DNA from 4 places in the Labrenzia sp. THAF35 genome. Region 3 is predicted to be linked to each of the others. Evidence: predicted binding sites of a transcription regulator. Region 3 holds the regulator's gene; each other region holds the start of a gene.
The links. Region 3 encodes PhoB, which activates phosphate uptake and scavenging genes when phosphate is short. Its sites were predicted from a motif close to TGTCATNNANCTGTCAT; they were not measured.
Positions count from the first base shown of each region.

Region 1: a site for PhoB is predicted at 2,236-2,252, ahead of FIU93_RS07300 (DUF1045 domain-containing protein). Genes of this name have one in related genera too.
Region 2: a site for PhoB is predicted at 2,310-2,326, ahead of FIU93_RS08455 (esterase-like activity of phytase family protein). Genes of this name have one in related genera too.
Region 4: a site for PhoB is predicted at 3,429-3,445, ahead of FIU93_RS15735 (bifunctional 2',3'-cyclic-nucleotide 2'-phosphodiesterase/3'-nucleotidase). Genes of this name have one in related genera too.

Region 1 covers NZ_CP045380.1:1,595,381-1,600,807, forward strand. Annotated here, with positions in the region: gene phnN (phosphonate metabolism protein/1,5-bisphosphokinase (PRPP-forming) PhnN) at 1-239, opposite strand, end outside; gene FIU93_RS07295 (alpha-D-ribose 1-methylphosphonate 5-triphosphate diphosphatase) at 253-1,398, opposite strand; gene FIU93_RS07300 (DUF1045 domain-containing protein) at 1,395-2,144, opposite strand; gene phnL (phosphonate C-P lyase system protein PhnL) at 2,291-2,995, opposite strand; gene phnK (phosphonate C-P lyase system protein PhnK) at 3,004-3,792, opposite strand; gene FIU93_RS07315 (alpha-D-ribose 1-methylphosphonate 5-phosphate C-P-lyase PhnJ) at 3,789-4,718, opposite strand; gene fosX (FosX/FosE/FosI family fosfomycin resistance hydrolase) at 4,715-5,143, opposite strand; gene FIU93_RS07325 (carbon-phosphorus lyase complex subunit PhnI) at 5,140-5,427, opposite strand, start outside.
Region 2 covers NZ_CP045380.1:1,822,658-1,828,084, reverse strand. Annotated here, with positions in the region: gene FIU93_RS08455 (esterase-like activity of phytase family protein) at 12-2,231, opposite strand; gene FIU93_RS08450 (multidrug effflux MFS transporter) at 2,459-3,658, shown strand; gene FIU93_RS08445 (arsenate reductase ArsC) at 3,694-4,203, opposite strand; gene FIU93_RS08440 (metalloregulator ArsR/SmtB family transcription factor) at 4,220-4,558, opposite strand; gene FIU93_RS08435 (pyridoxal-phosphate dependent enzyme) at 4,724-5,427, shown strand, end outside.
Region 3 covers NZ_CP045380.1:6,091,917-6,097,343, reverse strand. Annotated here, with positions in the region: gene pstC (phosphate ABC transporter permease subunit PstC) at 1-419, shown strand, start outside; gene pstA (phosphate ABC transporter permease PstA) at 419-1,771, shown strand; gene pstB (phosphate ABC transporter ATP-binding protein PstB) at 1,819-2,580, shown strand; gene phoU (phosphate signaling complex protein PhoU) at 2,612-3,307, shown strand; gene phoB (phosphate regulon transcriptional regulator PhoB) at 3,388-4,089, shown strand; gene FIU93_RS28045 (GcrA family cell cycle regulator) at 4,416-4,952, opposite strand; gene FIU93_RS28040 (aspartate aminotransferase family protein) at 5,394-5,427, shown strand, end outside.
Region 4 covers NZ_CP045380.1:3,444,553-3,449,979, forward strand. Annotated here, with positions in the region: gene FIU93_RS15725 (flagellar assembly protein FliX) at 38-457, shown strand; gene dksA (RNA polymerase-binding protein DksA) at 623-1,039, shown strand; gene FIU93_RS15735 (bifunctional 2',3'-cyclic-nucleotide 2'-phosphodiesterase/3'-nucleotidase) at 1,316-3,298, opposite strand; gene FIU93_RS15740 (lytic murein transglycosylase) at 3,505-4,311, opposite strand; gene FIU93_RS15745 (NAD(P)H-dependent oxidoreductase) at 4,444-5,208, opposite strand; gene flgH (flagellar basal body L-ring protein FlgH) at 5,398-5,427, opposite strand, start outside.

The DNA of each region.
Region 1 (5,427 bases), 1.7 Mb from region 3:
TGGGCCTCCCAGCACAGGGCAATCTTTCCGGCAGCTTTCAGCTGATCGAATTCGGCGCGCGAAAGCGTGTCGTGATCCTCGGCCTCGACATCGGCCTGTCGGGTGATCGCTCTCCGGGCGAAGCTGACGTCCGTCCGGCCCGCCAGACGGGCCTTGAGTGCGGCCATCAATGTGTCCTTGCCGGCTCCGCTCGGCCCAACCACGAGCACCATGCGGCCGGGGCCGAGTTTTTCTGTCATGTCTGACGCAGCCTCAGGCAACCCGTTTGCCCTCGCGCCAGACACCGCGCACGATCGGGATGTCACCAACCATTTTCACCTGGATGAGATCGGCCCTGAGGCCGGGTTCCAGGGTGCCGCGGTCTTGCAGGCCAATGGCCTTCGCGGGCGTCGCCGTGACCATGGCGACTGCCTGTGGCAGGGCAATCGCCTCGACCTCCGCAGCCAGCTGGAACGCAGCCTGCAGCAGCGAAATCGGCACATAGTCCGAGGAGAGCACATCCAGAACGCCCGCTTCGGCAAGCGCCTTCGCCGAGATATTACCGGAATGGGATCCGCCGCGCACGACGTTCGGCGCCCCCATCAGAACAGCCATACCGGCTTCGTGCGAAGCCTTGGCGGCTTCCAGCGTGGTTGGAAACTCGGCGATTTTCGTCTGCAGTGAAATCGCCTCGTCCACATGGGCAGTGGTGGCGTCGTCGTGGCTGGCGATGGCGATGCCGCGCGATTGGGCGATGGCCGAGAGATGCTTGCGGTTTTCAGGGGCAAGACTGCTGGCGCGCGCCTGGCGCTTGCGGATGAAGTCGTCCATCTGGGCGTCGGTGAAGCCCTTCTTGCCCTGATAGTAGATCTTGTAGGCATCCATCGACACGAACTGGCGCTGGCCGGGTGTGTGGTCCATCAGCGAGATCAGGCGGATGCTGTCGTCGTCCTCGAACACCTTGAAGGCGCTGAGCACGTCGGGTGCAGACACTTCGCAGCGCAGGTGGATGAAATGGTCGGCGCGCAGGCGGTTTTCCCGCTGACCGGTTTCAATGGCATCCGCAAGCGCGCGCATATCCGAATAGCCAAGGTCCGCGTCTTCATCCATGCCGACGCGCAGCGCATCGAACACGGTGGTGATGCCGGAACATGCGATCTGGGCGTCGTGGGCCTGCACGGCGGAAACCGGGCTCCAGCGCACCTTGGGACGCGGCGCATAGTGGGTTTCGAGGTGGTCGGTATGCAGTTCGACCAGGCCTGGCAGCAGGTAGTCGCCTTCGCAATCATGCCCGTCGACCTCGGTCGGTGACCCGATGCCGGAAATCAGACCAGCATCATCGACCGTCAGGGAACCGTCGAACACTTCGCCTGCGAGAACCAGACTGGCATTCTTGAAGACTTTGGGATGCTTGCTCATGCAGATTCCTCTTGGGAAAGACGCTCGGCCTGGCTGAGCGCGTCGGCGGGAGCGACGCTGCCGGTCAGCTGAAAGACGGTATGGACCTGGAAAGGCGCGCCGCGTTCGGCTTCGGTGTAGAGCGCAACGTGGCGGCACAGCCGCTTCTTGCCGATGACATCCGCAAAGTGGTCCTGGGCGGCATTTGCCATCCGCTCCATATCGGTGTCGTCTTCCAGTTTGTTGGAAAGGGTCAGGTGGAAGCGGAATTCATCGAAGATATAGGGATAGCCCCACCTGACGAGATAGGTGTCATGCCTTTCCGACAGTCCGCTCTTGCGGCGGCGCTCAAGATCCGCCTCGGACAGTGGTGCGCGGAACGGCTCGAAGCGACGCACGCACAGGCCGGCGAAGGCGCGCAGGGCCGGCTCTTCTGCCTCAGGGGTCAGTGCCAGAAAACGGCCAAGCCTGTTCACGCCGAGCGCTTCTATCTCATAAGGGGCGATTTCTGCAGCAAATGCTGCGCAGGCGTCCAGCAGGTCTGCCTCGGTCTGATCGGCTGCAAGGGAAAACGGGGCTTTCAAAGTCCCGTGAAATCCATAGCGCCGGGGGTCGGTCGTCAACTCCTGGAAACGTGCCGATGTCATGCCGGGCAGCTCCGGTTGCGGAAGGGCCGTGCCGGAAAAGGGATCGCGCCCGAGCCAGGAATTTCCGAGCTGCATCAGGCGGTCGTCGGCATCGGCGGCGAAATAGAGGGCGTAGCGCATGAAGAAAATCGCGATTTTGAAATGTGGTTTGGCCGGGATGTGGCAGGGCCACATCCTTCAACTTTCTGAGGGAGTGACCTAAAGGCGGGCGGTGACTTTTCTGTGACAGTTTCCGCCCGTCTGCAAGCCTTTCCTCATCTCGTGGCTCAGGCGGCTGCCTCCGCGCTGAAACCGGTCACGTCGATGATACGGTCGGCGATCTGTTCCCGGACGTCCTGGTCGTGAAGAATGCCCACCATTGCAACGCCCTGGGTTTTCTTTTCTTCCACCAGACGCACGACCACGGCCCGGTTGGCAGCGTCGAGAGAGGCGGTAGGCTCATCCAGCAGCAGGATCGGATAATGGGCAATGAATCCCCTCGCGATGTTCACGCGCTGCTGCTCGCCGCCGGAGAACGTGGCGGGTGGCAGGGTCCAGAGGCGCTCGGGCACATTCAGCCGCGACAGCAGGGAGCGGGCCTTGTCGACGCCCTCTGCCTCGCTGGTGCCCTGGGCGATAAGCGGCTCGGCGACGACGTCTTCGGCCGAAACACGCGGGATGGTGCGCAGGAACTGGCTGACATAGCCGATCGTGTCTTCACGCAGGCGCAGGACCTTGCGCGGCTCGGCCCCGGCAATGTTGACGATTTCATCGCCAACCGTCACCAGGATCTGACCCTCGTCACAGCGGTAGTTGCCGTAGATCATCTTGAGGATCGAGCTCTTGCCAGCACCGGAGGGGCCGCCAAGGACGACACATTCGCCGGAATTTACCGAGAATTCGACCTTCTCGACCACGGGAATGACGGTTCCGCCCTGCAGGTGCATGGTGAAGGACTTGCCGACGTTGTTGAGATAGAGGCGTACGGGCATTTCGGTCCTCATACCTGGAGAATGGAAGAAACAAGCAGCTGGGTATAGGGCTCGCGCGGATCGTCGAGAACCTGGTCCGTCAAGCCGCTTTCGATGACGTTGCCGTGGCGCATCACCATGATCCGGTGCGACAGCAGCCGGGCGACCGCAAGGTCGTGGGTGACGATGACCACGGAAAGTCCGAGATCGGCCACAAGACGGCGCAAGAGGTCGAGAAGACGTGCCTGCACGGAGACGTCCAGACCGCCGGTCGGCTCGTCCATGAAGACCAGCCGTGGTCTCGTGACGAGGTTGCGAGCGATCTGCAGGCGCTGGCGCATGCCGCCGGAGAAGGAGCGCGGATCGTCATCGATCCGGTCGCTGTCGATTTCCACCCGTCCCAGCCAGTCGTCGGCGGTGGAGCGGATGTTGCCGTAGTGGCGCTCGCCAACCGCCATCAGCCTTTCGCCGACGTTGGCGCCTGCGGAAACGTTCATGCGCAGCCCGTCCGCAGCATTCTGGTGCACGAACCCCCAGTCGGTGCGCATCAGCAGGCGGCGCTCGGCCTCGGTCAGCTGATAGAGGTTGCGCATGGTGCCGTCGCGCATGCGGTATTCGATGGCTCCCGCCGTCGGCGCGAGACGTGTCGACAGGCAGTTGAGCAACGTGGTCTTGCCGGATCCGCTTTCGCCGACGATGGCAAGCACCTCACCGGGCCAGAGATCGAAGGAGACATCGGCGCAGCCGATGCGGTCGCCATAATAGCGGGTGACGTTATGAACCTGCAGCAGCGGGTCGGCGGAGGGAAAGGCGTTCATCGGGCGGTCTCCTCTGCCTGGGTGGCGCCGAACTGGTGTGCCGCCGGATCGGCCGCCATCGGACCGAGATGGCCGTCCGCGCGCCGTTCCTCGCAATAGTCGCTGTCGGAGCAGACGAACATGCGCCCGCCCTTGTCATCCAGGATCACCTCGTCGAGATAGACATTCTCCGCACCGCACAGGCCGCAGGGCTTGTCGAACTTCTGCACCTCGAAAGGATAGTCCTCGAAGTCGAGGCTCTTCACCTTGGTGTAGGGCGGAATGGCGTAGATGCGTTTCTCACGTCCGGCACCGTAAAGCTGAAGCGCTGCCATCTGGTCGATCTTCGGGTTGTCGAACTTCGGCGTCGGCGACGGATCCATCACGTAGCGGTCGTTGACCTTCACCGGATAGGCGTAGGTAGTGGCGATATGGCCGTTCTTGGCGATGTCCTCGTAAAGCTTCACATGCATGAGGCCGTAATCCTCGAGCGCATGCATCTTCCGGGTCTCGGTTTCGCGTGGCTCCAGGAAACGCAGGGGCTCGGGAATCGGGACCTGGAAGACGATGATCTGGTCTTCGCGCAGGGCCTTTTCCGGAATCCGGTGGCGGGTCTGGATGACGCTTGCCTCCGACGTCTCGTAGGTCGTGCGCACGCCGGCGGTCTTTTCAAAGAAACCGCGCAGGGAAACCGCATTGGTGGTGTCGTCGGAGCCCTGGTCGATCATCTTCAGGCAATCGTCCTTGCCCAGAATTGCCGCTGTGACCTGCACCCCGCCGGTGCCCCAGCCATAGGGCATCGGCATTTCGCGCGAGGCGAAAGGCACCTGGTAACCCGGTATCGCGATGCCCTTCAGGATTGCCCGGCGGATCATGCGCTTGGTCTGCTCGTCCAGATAGGCGAAGTTGTATTCGCCCTGTTCGAAAATCTGAGCCGTGTCGTTCATTGCGCAGCACTCCGTTCCCTGAGTATCCGGCGATAGTGGTCGAGGCGCATGTCCAGCGTTCCGGTGTGCAGCTCGAACAGGTGATTGTCGTTGTCGTAGAAGTAGATGGACCTGCCTTCACCTTCGACGCGGGCGCGCGGTGGTTTGACTTCCAGGCCAAGGCGCTCGACGGCTGCCAGCTTCGTGTCGAAGTCTTCCTCTTCGATCTTGAAAGCCACGTGATTGTAGGTGCGTTCGTTCAGGGCATCGCCCTGCATGATCGCGATCCAGACGTCGCCGACCAGAAAGAACTTTTCCTGGGAGAGGGAAAAGGTAGCCTCTTCACTGGAGTAGACTTCCCGAGCTTCGAGCACCGTCGTCAGCAGGTTCGTCATCCTGTCGAGATCACTGACGATGAACGTCATATGACTGAGTCCGCTGCTCATTCCGCCGCCTCCTGGGCGGTGTTGCCCTCTTCTTCTTCCTGGCGTCGTTTCTCGAACCATTCGCCGCGCATCCGGCGCACCAGATCGAGTTCGGCCTGGAAATCGACGTAATGCGGCAGCTTCAGGTGTTCGACGAAACCGGTCGCCTGGATGTTGTCTGAATGGGACAGGACGAATTCGACATCCTGAGCCGGGGCGGACTGTTCCTCGCCCAGTTCCTGCCACCGCATGGAACGGTCGACCATGGCCATGGACATGGCCTTTCTCTCCACTTGCCCGAACAC
Region 2 (5,427 bases), 1.9 Mb from region 3:
TCTGAAGTGCCTTAGTTCAGGCGGCTTGCCGGGCCGAGGTCGATCAGTCGGGTTTCACCCGGTGCATCATCGACACCGTCATTGTCGGTGACCAGGATCAGGCGGCCATCGGCCGTGATCGTCAGGCCTTCCGGCTTGTCGAGAACCCAGCCCTTGCCTTCGGCCAGAGCCGGCAGGATATCCATGGCGTAACGCTTCTGAACCACCGGGAGCTCAGATCCGTAGGCAGCCGGGGTCACACCTTCCAGGGAGATCGTGGTGATCTGCTTGATGGCTGCGTCTTCACCACCTTTGTTGTCGCGCTCCAGAATGGCGAATTTGCCGTCGCCCATGGAGACGATTTCCGACAGGCCGACCCAGCCGCCGGCTGCGCTCTTCGGCTTGTCGAGCGGATAGTGAACGAAGCCCCAGGACTTGTCGGCCGGGTTGTATATGGCCAGCTTCACCATGCCCTTCGGGTCGTCTTTCCACTCACGCTGAACGGCGACGGCCACCAGCGTCTTGCCGTCCATTTCGAACTCGGCAACGCCTTCAAAGGAGAAACGCGCGGACTGGGCGTTCAGCTCTTCCGGAAGCGTGATTTCTTCCTGAACCTGACCGTCGGTGCCGACTTTCAGCAGCAGGTGCTGCAGTTCCTTGTCCGGATTGCCTTCGGAAGCCAGCCAGAAGCCGCCATCCTTGGCAACGGAGATGCCTTCCAGGTCCAGTTTTGCCTGCTTGCCACCCTGAACGGTTGCATAGGCAACGATTTTTGCCGGTTTGGAAGAGATGTCCAGCGTGTAGATGCGGGCGTCATCATAGAAGCTGTCGCTGACGGCGTAGAGCTTGTTGCCGTCTTCCGGGTCTGCAGCCAGTGCGGACAGGGCGCCCCAGCCGATCGGCGCGCCTTTTTCCGGGTCGGTTTCGGACACGACCATCGGGTAGGACGGAGCTTCCGCACCGAACTTGTAGAGGGAGACCTGCGCGCGAACGTTGTCTTCCGCACTGTCGACCTCGTTGGCAACCACAAACAGGTCACGGCTCGGGATCGCAAGTGAGCCTTCCGGACCGACGTGTGTCGGCAGGAACTGGACGAATTCCGGCTCGGCGCCGGTGTCCTTGTAGACAGCGACGAAGTTGCCGCGTTCGGAATTGACGAAGATCAGCTTTTCACCGCCGAATTCACCAACCGTCACACCTTCCGGCTCGGTGCCCTTCTTGGACGCGCGCTTGGCCGGATAGTGGCCGTTGGCCATGCCAAGGTGTTCCATCTGGTTGCCGCTGTCGAACAGGACCTCGCCCTTGGTGTTCCAGATGGTGAAGCCGCGCGAACCGCCTTCGTAGTCGCCTTCGTTGGCGGTCACGAAACGCTCGTCGTCGATCCAGGCAACCGCATCCGGCTCACGCTTGACGTTTTCGGTCGAACCGGAGGCATCGCTCATGCGCGCCTTGGAAACCGGAATATTTTCAGCCGAAGCCGTACCGGCGGAGAAATGGCTGACAACTTCACCGGAGGCCAGATCGACCACGGCGATATGGTTGTTTTCCTGCAGCGTGACGACAACCTGGTTCTGGGAGTTGATCGAAACGAACTCCGGTTCCGGATCGGTCGGCGCGACTTCTGCAAGACCCGTCAGGTCGACAATGCGGACCGCGTCGCAGTTGGTCGGCGTGCCGGTTTCGTCCAGATCGAAGATCGCGAGATGGCCGGCCGGCATCTGCGGGATCACGCCGTCGTTCAGATCTTCATCGCGCTCGTTCTCGATGGCGATTGCAACGAATTTGCCGTCCGGAGAGATGGCAACGCTGTCCGGCTGACCCTTGGCGTCGCACTTCGCGGTGATACCAAGACCGTCGAGAGCGATCACGGCCAGATGGCCGGACGCATTGACGTAGTCTTCGGACGTGTTGACGCCGGCATAGGCGAATGTTTCGCCGACGGCGACCGAAGTCGGCTCACCACCAAGCGCGGTGCGGCCCATCGGCTGCAGGTTCAGCGGGTTTGCCGCATTGACGAAAACAATGGCTTCGCCCGGGCTGTCGGTGAAGACGAACGTGCGGCCGTCCTTCGTGGCGTAGATGATTTCGGCAACGGTTTCGGTGGCCTGATCCACGCCTTCCGGCAGGGTCTTGTAGACCGGGAATGTGTTGATACGCTCGAAATACTCTGCCTGTGCTGCCGACACGGCGCCAAGGCCGAACAGGACTGAAAGGCTGACACCTTTTAAAAAGCGCCCACGAAGGTCCGCCATTGCACTCGCTCCCACAAAATATCGGGTTGATGGTGCGCGCAAGCTAGTGGCCCTGATTACAATATCGGTGACAGTTGCATGAAGCTTTCATGACAACACCCAGCAAGCCTTGAATTTGCATTTCGAACACTTACATCATATCAAGGCTGGGCGGTGATCTCCGCCACCTCCATCTTCCAAACTTTCCCGCATTTGTGCCTCCGGCGCATTTTTCATCGGATTTTCCAATGCAGATCGGTTTTGTCCGCTCCGCCATTGTGCTGGGGCTTCTCGCTGCTGTCGGTCCATTTGCCATCGACCTCTATCTGCCCGCCATGCCGGAAATCGTGCAGGCATTGCAGACGGACGACGCTGCGGTTCATATGACCTTCACGGTCTATTTCATCGCTTTCGGGTTAGCCCAGTTGATCTACGGTCCGCTGGCAGACCGGTTTGGACGCAAGCTGCCCGCCTTCCTGGGCCTGATCGTCTTCCTCATCGGATCGGTCATGTGCGCGACCGCGGTCGACGTTTCAGCCCTGACATTCGGCCGTTTCGTGCAGGCCCTTGGTGCCGGCGCGCCGATGGTCATCGTGCGGGCCGTGGTCCGCGACCTCCACACCGGACCAAAAGCGACCAGGCTGATGGCTCTGGTGATGCTGGTCTTCAGCGTTTCGCCGATGCTGGCACCGCTCGCCGGCAGCCTGATCATCCAGTTCGGCAGTTGGCGCCTGATCTTTGTGGCCCTGGGCGTGATTTCCCTTCTCGCCATGCTGCAAATGGCCTTCCTGCTGCCCGAAACGCTACCGGCCGAGCGCCGAGGCAAGATCGACCCGACAGCAATGCTGCGCAGCGCCATCTACCTGATGCGTGACAGCAGGTTCATGGGTCTGACGCTGATCGGTGGCTTCTCGCTGGCGAGTTTCTTCGTCTTCATCGCCGCAGCGCCGCTGGTCTACATGACCCAGTACCAGTTGACGCCGACAGCCTTCAGCCTTGTTTTCGCGCTGAACGCGATCGGCTTCTTTGCGTCTTCCCAGTTTGCCGCCTCGCTTGGTGAGCGCTTCGGCATGGGCAGAGTGGCATTGAGGGCCGTCAGCGGATTTGCGGCAGCCAACGTCCTGCTGGTCATTCTTGTGTGGAGCGGCATCGACGACCTGCCGGTTCTGATGGCGCTCTTCTTCATCGGCAACACCTGCCTCGGCCAGGTCATTGCTCCGGTGATGGTCATGGCGCTGGAAGAACATGGCGAACATGCCGGCATGGCATCCTCCCTTGGGGGCACCTTCCAGATGGTTGCCGGTGGCGTGATGATCCTCGTCTGCAGCCCGTTCTTCGACCGGACAGCTTTGCCATTGGTTGGCGCGGTTGCCGCCTGTGCGCTCATCGCCCTGGTCATCGCACTGCTGACCCTGCGCACGTCGCGCGAAGGCCAGGCAGTCGCCTGACGCGACAACCTTGAAACCAGTCCGCCGGAGAAACGTTACACGCGCTCTTCGGCGGACTGCCCGATTTGATCGAGTTTCTTCTGCAGGGACAAACGGTCAAGCGAAGACATCGGCAGACTCACGAAAACCGAGATCCGGTTGCTGAGCATCCGGAAGGCATCGTTGAATGCGACAGCCCTTTCGCTATCGCTTCCGGAAACGGCTGCGGGATCCGGCAGGCCCCAATGGGCTGACATCGGCTGGCCAGTCCAGACAGGGCAGGTTTCCTTCGCCGCATTGTCACAAACGGTAAAGACGAAATCCATGACCGGGGCATCCGGCGCAGCGAATTCGGCCCAGTCCTTCGAGCGCAGCTCATCCGTCTTGAAATTGAGTTTGCTGAGCAAGGCAAGTGCTTCCGGACGCACCGCTCCAGCCGGTTGTGACCCGGCAGAAAACGCCCTGAAGCGGCCCTGTCCCTCCCGGCTCAGGATCGCCTCCGCCATGATCGACCGGGCGGAATTGCCAGTGCACAGGAAAAGCACGTTGTAGACATCGCCGGACATTTGATCCCCCTCAACCTCAACAGGTCTCTCCGCAGGCGATCGTCTCGATGACCTGCGCACAAAGTTCCGGATGACCACCACAGCAATCGGCCATCAGAAACGTCAGCAACTCGCTTATGCCGTCAAGATCGGCGAAGTAGCGGATCGACCGCCCCTCGCGTTCATTTCGGACCAACCCGGACTGAAGCAGAACAGCAAGGTTCGCCGACATGGTGTTCTGCCGAACGTCCAGAGCCTCGCCGATCTCTCCGGCAGTCATTCCTGCGTCACCAGCCCGGATCAGCAACCGGAAGACTTCCAGTCTGGTTTTCTGGCTGAGCGCCCCAAAGGCGCTCAGCGCATCTTTCATATCCATAATTCATGATATTTCGATTTGTCAGAAACAGGCAAGTCTTTTTCGCAACCAGGCGCAACATCTCGGACACGGCCCGATCTGGCTCGTAACCGTCATTTTCAGCAAGTCGCTTGCAACCGGCCTTCAGAGCTGCTGACCTGCCTGGGAAACCGCGCGGGGCAGATAATGAAAACACTGAAAAATCCTTTCCTCGGCAAAGGCCTTCCCGAGCAAAGCGGGCTTGCGGATGGATCCGTGTCGCAGGACGTCGCCGGAGCAGAGAACCTTTTTCGGAAATGCCCGCGTGCGGATGAAACCCCGCTGCTGATTGCGAATGACCTCGCGGCCGGTCTTGCTATCGGCAACCTTGCCCTCAAGGACGAACGGCAGCGCATGGGCCTTGGCAGCTTCAAGGCACTTGGCGCGGCCTATGCGATTGCCAAACTGGCGGACAGCCGCGTTCGGGGCGGACTTGCCCAGTCTCACGCTTCCGCGCTGACCGGCAGGACCTTTGTCTGTGCGAGCGCCGGGAACCACGGCATGTCCCTTGCGGCAGGCGCTCCGCTGTTTGGGGCCAAGGCTGTCGTCTTCGTTGCCGAAACTGTTCCAAGCGCCTTTGAGGCCCGACTCAAGGCCCGGGGCGCTGATGTTGCCCGGGCCGGAGCCACCTATGAAGACAGCATGGCGGAAGCCCAGAGACGCGCCGACGCCGAAGGCTGGACCTTGCTGCCGGACAGCACCTGGCCGGGCATGACCGCCGCCGGACACGACGTCATGGAGGGCTATCTTGTGATGGCCGCGGAAATTACCCGGCAGATCAAGACACCGCCCACGCATGTCTTCCTGCAGGCGGGTGTCGGCGGACTTGCCGCCGCCTGTGCCGTCGGCGC
Region 3 (5,427 bases):
TGCTGATCCCTTTCGTCAGCTCGCTCTCCGACGACATCATCAACGCTGTGCCGCAGGCCATGCGTGACGGTTCGCTCGGACTTGGTGCCACCCATTCGGAAACCGTGAAGCAGGTCATTCTGCCGGCGGCCCTGCCGGGGATCGTCGGGGCCATCCTGCTCGCGGCCTCTCGCGCCATCGGTGAAACCATGATCGTTGTTCTGGGGGCCGGCGCGGCTGCCCGCCTCAGCATGAACCCGCTCGAAGCGATGACCACCGTGACCGCGAAGATCGTCAGCCAGCTCACCGGCGACGCCGACTTTGCCTCCCCGGAAGCCCTTGTCGCCTTCGCACTCGGCATGACCCTGTTCGTTGTGACCCTGGGGCTCAACATCGTCGCGCTCTACATCGTGCGCAAATATCGGGAGCAGTACGACTAATGACCGACACGACCCTTACGCCACCGTCGGGCAAGACCAGCGCTCCGACCCCGCACAAGACCACGTCGATCCTCGAACTCGACCCGCTGACCAGAAAGCGCAACGCCGCTGAAGCCCGCTTCAAGCTCTACGGCATCATTGCCATCGGCATCGGCCTGTTCTTCCTCGTCGCGCTGTTGTGGGCAATCCTTTCCAACGGCCTTGGCGCCTTCAGCCAGACCTTCCTGAAGGTGGATGTCCCCCTCAATCAGGAGCAGATTGCCGAAGCGGAAAAGTCGGTGGTCAAGACCTCCAAGTATCGGGCCATCATTGACGACGCCTTTGCCAAGGAACTTGCCGGTCTCAACATCACCACCGACATGTCGGCAAAGGACCTGCAGAAGCTGTTCTCCTCAGGGGCTGCCGCAACGGTTCGTGACTATGCACTTGCCAACCCGGACAAGATCGGCACGACGGTAACCTTCGAGCTGATCGCCTCATCCCGTGTCGACGGCTACCTGAAGGGCCGCGTCAAGCGCGAGGATCTTGCCGAAGACAAGAACCTGGATGCCGCACACCTGGATCTGGCTGACCAGATGCAGTCCGCCGGCATTCTGGAGAAGCGCTTCAACTGGGCCTTCATCACCGGAACCGATGCTTCCGACAGCCGTCCGGAGCAGGCCGGCATCGGGGCGTCCATGATCGGGTCGCTGTTCATGATGCTGGTGGTGTTGTTCCTGTCGCTGCCGATCGGTGTGGCTGCTTCCATCTATCTGGAAGAATTCGCTCCGCAGAACAAGTTCACCGATCTGATCGAGGTGAATATCTCCAACCTGGCCGCCGTTCCGTCCATCGTGTTCGGTATTCTCGGTCTGGCGGTCTTCATCCAGTTCATGCATCTGCCGCAATCTGCACCGCTGGTTGGTGGCCTGGTGCTGACGTTGATGACACTTCCGACGATCATCATCTCCACCCGCGCCTCCTTGAAGGCCGTTCCGCCGAGCATCCGCGATGCGGCCCTTGGTATTGGCGCCTCCAAGATGCAGTCGATCTTCCACCATGTCCTGCCGCTGGCAATGCCTGGCATTCTGACCGGCACGATCATCGGTCTGGCACAGGCGCTTGGGGAAACCGCTCCGCTGCTGCTGATCGGGATGGTCGGTTTCATCGCCTCCAATTTCCCGGACGGTGTGGCTGCCGGTTTCTTCTCTCCGAACTCGGCCATGCCGGCCCAGATCTACGAGTGGGCGAAACGCGCCGACCCGGCTTTCTATGAACGCGCTTGGGGCGGGATCATCGTGCTGCTGGTCTTCCTCATGACCATGAACATTATCGCTATCATCCTGCGCCGCAGGTTTGAACGCCGCTGGTAAGGATTGCTCCGATGAACGAGATGCCGAATTTTGAACAGGCGAAAACCATGACCGACAGCAAAATTTCCGCGAACAAGGTGCAGGTCTATTATGGCGATACCCACGCCATCAAGGACGTGGACATCGAGATCCAGCCGCGGTCCGTGACTGCCTTCATCGGTCCCTCCGGATGTGGCAAGTCGACGTTCCTGCGGACGATCAACCGCATGAACGACACCATCGACATCTGCCGTGTGGAAGGGTCGATCAAGATCGACGGTGAAGACATCTACGATCCCAAGGTCGATCCCGTACAGCTGCGCGCCAAGGTCGGCATGGTTTTCCAGAAGCCGAACCCGTTTCCCAAGTCGATCTACGACAACATTGCGTACGGTCCGCGGATCCATGGTCTGGCCCGCAACAAGTCCGAGCTTGATGAAATCGTTGCCTCCAGCCTGCAGAAGGCCGGGCTTTGGGAAGAAGTCAAGAACCGTCTGGACGAGCCGGGCACCGGCATGTCGGGCGGTCAGCAGCAGCGTCTGTGCATTGCCCGTGCGATTGCCGTCAGCCCGGAAGTGATCCTGATGGACGAACCGTGCTCGGCGCTTGACCCCATCGCGACTGCGAAGGTGGAAGAGCTGATCGACGAACTGCGGGAAAACTTCACCATCGTGATCGTGACCCACTCGATGCAGCAGGCTGCCCGTGTGTCTCAGCGTACCGCGTTCTTCCATCTGGGTGTTCTGGTGGAGGAAGGTCTGACGGAGGACATCTTTACCAATCCGAAGGACAAGCGTACGCAGGACTATATTACGGGCCGCTTCGGCTAAGCATTTTTTAGGTTTCTGAAGGGGACACAGGATGTCTGAACATACAGTCTCGGCTTACGATGACGAACTGACGGCCATGGCCGGCAAGGTTGCCGAAATGGGTGGTATTGCCGAAAAGGCTTTCGCCGATGCGGTGTCCGCGCTGGTGTCGCAGGATCTGGAGCTTGCCAAGGCGACGATCAAGGGCGATGTCCGTCTGGACAGCCTTTACAACGAACTTGAAGTGAAGCTGATCGAGCTGATCGTCCGCCGCCAGCCGATGGGGCAGGACCTGCGTGAAATCACCGCCGCAACGCGCATTGCCAATGACCTGGAGCGTGTTGGCGATCTTGCCAAGAACGTTGCCAAGCGCGTCATCGCCATCGACAGCGACTTGCAGTCCAAGAAGCTCGCGATCGGTGTGGAGCACATGACGGAACTCGCTCTTTCGCAGCTCAAGCAGGTGCTGGATGCCTACGCCCGCAAGGATGCGGAAGCCGCCCGCCGGGTTCAGGAAGCCGACGCCGAGGTCGACGCGATCTACACGTCGATCTTCCGCGAACTCCTGACCTACATGATGGAAGACCCGCGGGTCATTACCCAGTGCGTCCATCTCTTGTTCTGCGCAAAGAACATCGAGCGCATCGGCGATCACGCGACGAATATCGCCGAGAACGTCTACTACATGGTCACTGGCGAGCGTTTGCCGGAAGACCGGGCAAAGGTCGACGAAACAGGCGCGGTCTGACCCGCCGGTAATCGTCGGATTTGCAGAAGATCTTAACGGCCGGCGCTTCGGCGCCGGTTGCGGTAATTGGAGCGAGATGTATGCCGAAGGTGCTCATCGTTGAAGACGAAGAACCGCTCAGCCTTCTATTGAGATACAATTTGGAAGCGGAAGGGTACTCGGTCGAGTCCTGTGTCCGGGGTGATGAGGCGGAAATCCGCCTGCGGGAAAGCCTGCCGGATCTGTTGCTGCTCGACTGGATGCTGCCGGGCCTGTCCGGAATTGAACTGTGCCGCCGCCTGCGGGCGCGCGAGGATACCGAGCGCCTGCCGGTCATCATGCTGACGGCACGCGGTGAGGAAGCAGAGCGCATCCGCGGTCTGTCGACCGGTGCCGACGACTACGTGGTCAAGCCCTTCTCGGTACCGGAATTGATGGCCCGCGTGCGCGCCATCCTGCGCCGGGCAAGCCCGGAAGTGGTGTCCAGCATGTTGCGGTCCGGCGATATCGAACTGGATCGTGAAACGCACCGCGTTCGCCGCAACACCAAGGAAATACACCTGGGGCCGACGGAATTCCGCCTGCTGGAATTCCTGATGACATCGCCTGGCCGTGTCTTCTCCCGCGAACAACTGCTGGATGGGGTCTGGGGTCACGATGTCTACGTGGACGAACGCACTGTCGATGTTCACGTCGGTCGCTTGCGCAAGGCTCTGAACAAGGGCAAGGCAAAGGATCCTATCCGTACCGTCCGTGGTGCCGGATACGCCTTCAATGACCAGTTCACCTCTGCCACTGCCTGAGGGCAACTTGCAGAATGGAATTAAGGAGCCCGCTTTCTAGCGGGCTTTTTGTTTCTCAGCGGTTATGTGCCTTTCGCGGAGCAAGGTTCTCTTCTGCGACAACCCCATCAGTTGTGTCGGTGTCGGGGCTGATCCTGCGGTCCCTGTCGTGGCGGAGTGGTCAAACAAGGTTTGTTTTGATGGAACGGAAACGGCATGGAGCGGTGCCAAGAACAAGCCGTGGGAGGTCACTGGTCGGGGTCGGGCATCTGGTCAATGGAAGGCCCAAACAAAAAAAAGCCCGCCAGATGGCGGGCTTTCTCATGAATTGGTTAGGTGCGAGGCTATCAGCCTGCCTGAGCCATCGTCTTGCGATCGCGGCGGCGGTCGGCGACCGGCTGATACGCGATCTTGCAGTGATGAGCGCAGTAGGGGACGCCGGCATCGGACTGGCGGCCGCAGAAGTAGAAGTCGTCGGTCGCCGGGTCGCCAATCGGCCATTTGCAGGTCCGCTCGGTCAGCGTCAGGATGGTAGCCCGCTGCGAGATCGGAACGAGCTCTGCAATCGGCTCTACGCGCGGCTTGGCAGCCACCACTGGTGCAGGCGAGATGTCTGCTTTCAGGGCCGTTGCGCCGATCGACTGCGGATGTGACGTCGTCGGTTTCTTCGGCGCTGCACCCGTTGCAGGAGCTGCGGTGCGCGGCCGGCGCGGCTTGGCGCTTGAAGAGGTGGACTTGGCGCGGCCGGACAGGCCAAGGCGGTGCACCTTGCCGATCACGGCGTTACGGGTAACACCACCCAGTTCGCCTGCGATCTGGCTTGCGCTCAAGCCGTCGCCCCAAAGCTTTTTGAGAAGCTCAACTCGTTCGTTTGTCCAACTCATTGCCGCACCCTTTAGTTTGACCGTCCTGCGGCCATTAACCCCGTGTTAAGCATGCGCAAGCACGCTTAATGCTGGCAGATCTAGTGCCTCTTGGTGATTTGCCTCACGAGATCTCGTGTCTGATTGCTGAGAGGTTACAATAACGTTAATTTGTCAGGCAACCACTCGACCCAAACCAGTTGGGGATGAAACGACTTTTCCCCAATTATGGCGAGGTCATTGAGAATTTTATGAAATCCGCCCTCCGCGGCACATGAAATGTCTTGTGCGCCATTTCCATTGACAGTGCATGGTACCGGCAGTGTATAAGAAAGCCGCTGCGTGCCGCCTCATCGGGGCGGCACGTTGCGTTTTGGCCCTTCGGCATCTTTTCAAGGTGACGGCCCGGCGTCGGGGCGACGCAGGGGACAGCAGGGGCGTTTAAAGGAGACAAACGAGGTTATGTCCGCGACTGCACTATTCGGAAATTACGCAA
Region 4 (5,427 bases), 2.6 Mb from region 3:
CGCCAGAATTGCCGTCAGTCCGACTGGAAGATCGATCATGCGTATTACAGGCAATAAACCCATTTCCGGCGTTCAGGGACGAGGCGCCAAGAAGAGCGTTTCTTCAAACGGCGACCAGTTCGCACCGGACCTTGGGGGTGAGGTTTCACAGTCTTCCCAGACCGCGGGCGGTGCGTCCATTCAGGGCATGGATGCCTTGCTGGCCCTGCAGGAGGTTGACGACCGCGCCGAGCGCCGATCCCGCGCCACCAAGCACGGGCACAATCTGCTGGACACACTGGAGTCGGTGAGGGCGGATCTGCTTGCCGGACACGTGTCGGAGGACCGGCTGGAGCTGCTCGCCAGGCAGGTTTCCAAACGCCAGTCGAGTGGTGATCCTGAGGTTGATTCGGTGCTCGAGGAGATCGAATTGCGGGTCAAAGTCGAGCTTGCAAAGCTCGGCCGATTCCAGGATTGAGCGTGCACACAAATCGATAAAATTTGTCGGCTTAGTGTTCAAAATTTACGCAACGTCTTGAAAGGTATAAACTTTCCTTGACGCCATTTTTAGCAAATGAACCGTTGTCCGCTGGCGGAACCGCCTATATATTGCGCCCGGCATAACGGTAATCCGGAGCTATCGATGACGGTTGAAATTGAGTCTGAATATCGACCCTCGGAAGACGAGCCGTTCATGAATGACAGGCAGCGCGAGTACTTTCGGAACAAGCTGCTTGTGTGGAAAGAAGAGATCCTGAAGGAAAGCAAGGAAACCCTCGCCAATCTTCAGGAGGAAAGCCAGAACCATCCTGACTTTGCCGACCGTGCGTCGTCCGAAACGGATCGGTCCATTGAACTTCGCGCCAGGGACCGTCAGCGGAAACTGATCTCGAAGATCGATGATGCCTTGGAACGCATTACAGACGGAAGCTATGGCTATTGCGAAGAGACCGGCGAGCCGATCTCTCTTCGGCGCCTCGAGGCGCGCCCGATCGCGACTTTGTCGATCGAGGCTCAGGAAGCCCACGAGCGTCGGGAAAAAGTGTATCGCGACGACTGATTTCCAGAAAACGGCCGGTTTGCCGCACAGACGGCAGATCCGTAACGACTTTCAAGACCTTCCCCTCGTGGGAAGGTTTTTTTATGTCTGTTGGCTGCTTTCCCATGCCGACCGCCCGCATGCCTCACCCTGAGGAGGACCGTCAGGTCCGCCTCGAAGGTTGGGCAGCACGCTCACAAGCATGCGGCCCATCCTTCGAGACAGCGCTATGCGCTTCCTCAGGATAAGTTTTTGGGGAGCTGCTCGTTCAAGCAGGCTTGCGAAAGCCGTGACCGTTCAAAGTGTGATCCGGTAACGGGCAAAACCATCTGCACCGTCGCCTGCCGGTTCGATCCGGACACCTTCCACGGAGGCGGCGTGTTCCGTGCCACCCGGGCCGGTTTCGAACAGGACGCTCGTATCCGGCATCGGTTTGAACGACCAGTTGGCATCTGCCGAAGGGTTGATCGTGCCCTGTTCGACAATGTAGCGCACCAGGACGTCGCGATTGGTGTCCGGGCCGACGAAAACGACAACGTCGTCGCTGATGCCGGGGAAATTGCCGCCGCCACCTGCACGGTAATTGTTGGTCGCGACCACGAAGGTTGCTTCAGGATCAAGCGGTGCACCGTTGAATTCCAGGTTCACGATGCGGCTGGCGTCCGGATTGAGGACTTTGCCTTTCGCGTCATATTTCGATGGCTGGCTCAGGTCTATCTGGTAGGTGACACCGTCGATCACATCGAAATTATAGCTTGGAAACTCCGGGTTGATCAGTGTCTGGTCGGCCTTGCCCGGCTCGACTTCCTGGAAAATTCCGGCTGAACGTTCCAGCCATTCCTTCACCGTGCTGCCCTTGATGGCGACCGCGCGAATGGTGTTCGGATACAGGTAGAGATCGGCCACGTTCTTGATGGCGACATCGCCGACCGGAACGTCGGTGTAGTAGTCCGGGCCGCCACGACCGCCGGCCTTGAAAGGCGCTGCTGCGGAAAGTACCGGCAGGCCTTCCCATTCCGTACCCTTCAGCATCTGTTCGATGTACCAGATCTGCGCCTTTGAAACGATCTGGACGCTCGGGTCGTCGGCCACGAGGGCGAAATAGGAATGCAAGGGAGCCGACGTCTTGCCGACGGGGCGGCGGACATAGGCAAGGGTTGCCTCGTGATCTTCCTTCACCGCATCGAGTACATCCTGCTGGCTCTCCACCAGAGGTGTCACGGTTCGACCTTCTTTTTCGTAGATCGGGCGTGCTTCGGTCATGAAATTGGCGACACGCCAGCCGTTGCCGTCGCGTTCGATCATCAGGTCGATAACGCCCAGATGCGATCCCCAGAAACCGCCCATCGCGGCAGGCTTGCCGAACAACGTGCCTTTCTCGCTGTCGATACCCGGCAGTCCCTCATACTGGGGACCGGGGAAGACCAGATGCTGGTGACCGGTAAAGACGGCGTCGATCCCGTCCACGCCGGCAAGGTGCAGGGAGGCGTTTTCCATGCCTTCGGAATAGTCGTTGGCGTCAATCCCCGAGTGGGAGAGGGCGATTACAAGGTCGCAGCCCTGTTCGCGCATTTCCGGGACGAAGGCCTTGGCGGTTTCGATAATGTCACGCGCATTGGCGTTGCCTTCCAGGTGGCGGCGGTCCCAGTTCATGATCTGCGGTGGCACGAAGCCGATGAAGCCGATCTTGATCGGATAGGACTTGCCGGCACCGTCGGTGACCTGTTTTTCAACGATCACGTAGGGCTTCAGGAAAAGGGCGTCGTCTCGCGGGTTACCGGCCAGCGTGCTGCCCTTGACAAGATTGGCGCAGACGACGGGGAAATTGGCACCGGCCAGCACCTTCATCATGAAGTCCAGGCCGTAGTTGAATTCGTGATTGCCGAGTGTTGCCGCATCGAATTCAAGGACGTTCATGCCCTTGATGACTGGGTGCAGGTCGCCTTCGCTCATGCCGCGTTCATAGGCGACATAGTCCCCCATCGGGTTGCCTTGCAGAAAGTCGCCATTGTCGACCAGAACCGAGTTTGTCGCCTCGTTCCGGATATCGCGGATCAGTGTGGCTGTCCGGGCGAGGCCGGCGGTGTCGACAGGTTTGTCGCTGTAGTAGTCGTAAGGGAAAACATGGACATGGAGGTCCGTGGTCTCCATCAGGCGAAGGTGAGCCGTACCTTCCTTGGCCAGAACCGAATAGGGGTGCAGAGCTGCCGTGAAGCCAGTTGCCGCCGCGCCCATCAAAAGGGTGCGCCGTGAAATCGATAAGTCTTTGATCCTGGACATGAAATGGCTCCTGTTCGGTCGCTCGGCGATTGGTGTCGTTCAGCCTTGCGGAACAGCGCGAGCCGGACCGACAGCTGCTGGTGCCCGCAGGGCGGCATGTTTCCGCGGCATACGGTTTTGATCCGCAAGGATTACAACCGTATGACGCAAATTGCTGCCCGGATCGTCAGTTTTGTCAAGCAGGTTTATGGGGCGTCGAGCGGGGTCTACTCGCTGATCTGGCCAGCCATGACCGAGATCGTTTCCACGTAGACACTGGCCTTGTTCCATTGCTTTAGAACGTTGTAATTGGCAGTGCCCGGGCCCCAGCCCTGGCCGCGGCGCCAGCCTTTCTGGGCAAGATAATTTGCGGTGGAAGCCAGCACATCGGGGATCGAGCGGATCAGGTCCTTGCGGCCGTCGCGGTCATAATCGACCGCATAACGGACATAGCTGGTGGCGAGAAACTGGGTCTGGCCGAGTTCGCCGGCCCAGGCACCCTTCATTTCGGCCGGCTGCATGTCACGGCCCTGCACGATCTTGAGCGCGGCGACCAGTTCGGCGGTGAAGAAATCGGACCGGCGGCAATCATAGGCCAGCGTGGCAAGGGATTGCAGGACCGGCATGTTGCCGGAGAAGCTGCCGTAGTTGGTTTCAAGCCCCCAGATCGCCAGCAGAACAGGTGCGGGAACGCCATATTTCTTTTCGATGCCACGGAAGATGCGGGCGTAGGTCTTGCCGAGCTGCTTGCCCCGCCGGATCATCGCGTTGTTGACCCGCTTGGCATAGAACTGGTTGAAGCTGAGCTTGAAGGATTTCTGGTTCCGGTCGAGCGAGACCACCTTCTTGTTGTATTTCACGTTCTTGAGGGACGATTCAACGACCCTTTTCTTGAGGCCGTAGCTTTGGGAATTTGCAATGAACGACTGTTTCCAGGCTTCAAAACCACCCGGGCCATTGCCGCAGCTTGCACTCCAGGCAGAAGGTGCGGACAGAAGAACAAAACCAAAGACGAATGCAGAAAGGAGGCGCATCGAATCCCCGCTGGGCCAATATAAGATTACCGGCATTCTATCCGAAAAAGCGGTAGCGTCATCCGGTAGATACAGGAAAAAGAGGAGTGGAGGCGGACAAATCCGGTTACGTCTTTTCCGGTTGCCGCAAAATCAGGGGTCGTGCCGGATGAAGTGGCTGTAAGATGGCGCGCCCGGGCTAAGGGTGCCGGCGCGGTCGAATTCGCTGTCGGCATTGAAGCTGATCTTCGGCAGCGTTGCGAACCTTGCGATCGTCTCCCGGTGGCCTTCGATCTCGTTTTGAAGTCGCGTTTCCAGGTCGTCCCGTGCCGCCCCCTTGTGATAACCGTGAACACCGTGGACGATCCTGGGAACCAGAACATCGAAACCCAGATAGCGCAGTGTGTAGGCGAGCGGCCAAAGCAGCATCTGAATGTCGCCTTCCTTGCCGTTGTGGGCACTTTCGCTCGCCTTGGATCCGGTCGTGACACAGAAGAGAACGGGCTTGTTCCTGAAATGGCCGGTATCGAAACGGTTGGAAGTATCGTGCAGGCCGCCGTTGGCCAGCACGCGCTCGCACCAGCCCTTCAGGATGGCAGGTGGGGCGAACCACCAGACCGGAAAATGAAACACGATCCGGTCCGCCTGGCGCAGCTTCTCGACTTCTTCCGTAATGTCCGCGGGAAGGTTCCCGGTTTTTGAGGCCGCTTCCTGCGTTTTCAGGACGTCATAAGGTTCGGTGACGATCTCCTCTACATAGTGCGCTGCGCGCTCCGCCGGATCAAAGCCAAGCTGGTAGAGGTCTGACCAAAGCACCTCATCGCCTTCAGCTCGGCACGCGGCTTCGGTTGCGCGCGCCCAGGCAGCATTGAAGGAAGTCTGAGCAGGGTGGGCGAGAACGATGAGGGTGGTGGTCACGCGGTAGGGTCTTCCGGAATGAGCGACAAATCAGGTAACGGGCCACACCCTAAACGGTCTTTTCCGGCCTGGAAATGAGAACGGGCACGATGCTCGGGGAGCGAGACATCGTGCCCGTCATCAGCCGGGCCGGCGGCGCTTCTAGAACGCGTCGCCGGATTCGGCCGGGGGACTGTGAAAGGTTTGGGATCAGAAGGGGAGCAGGATATCCAGCACCTG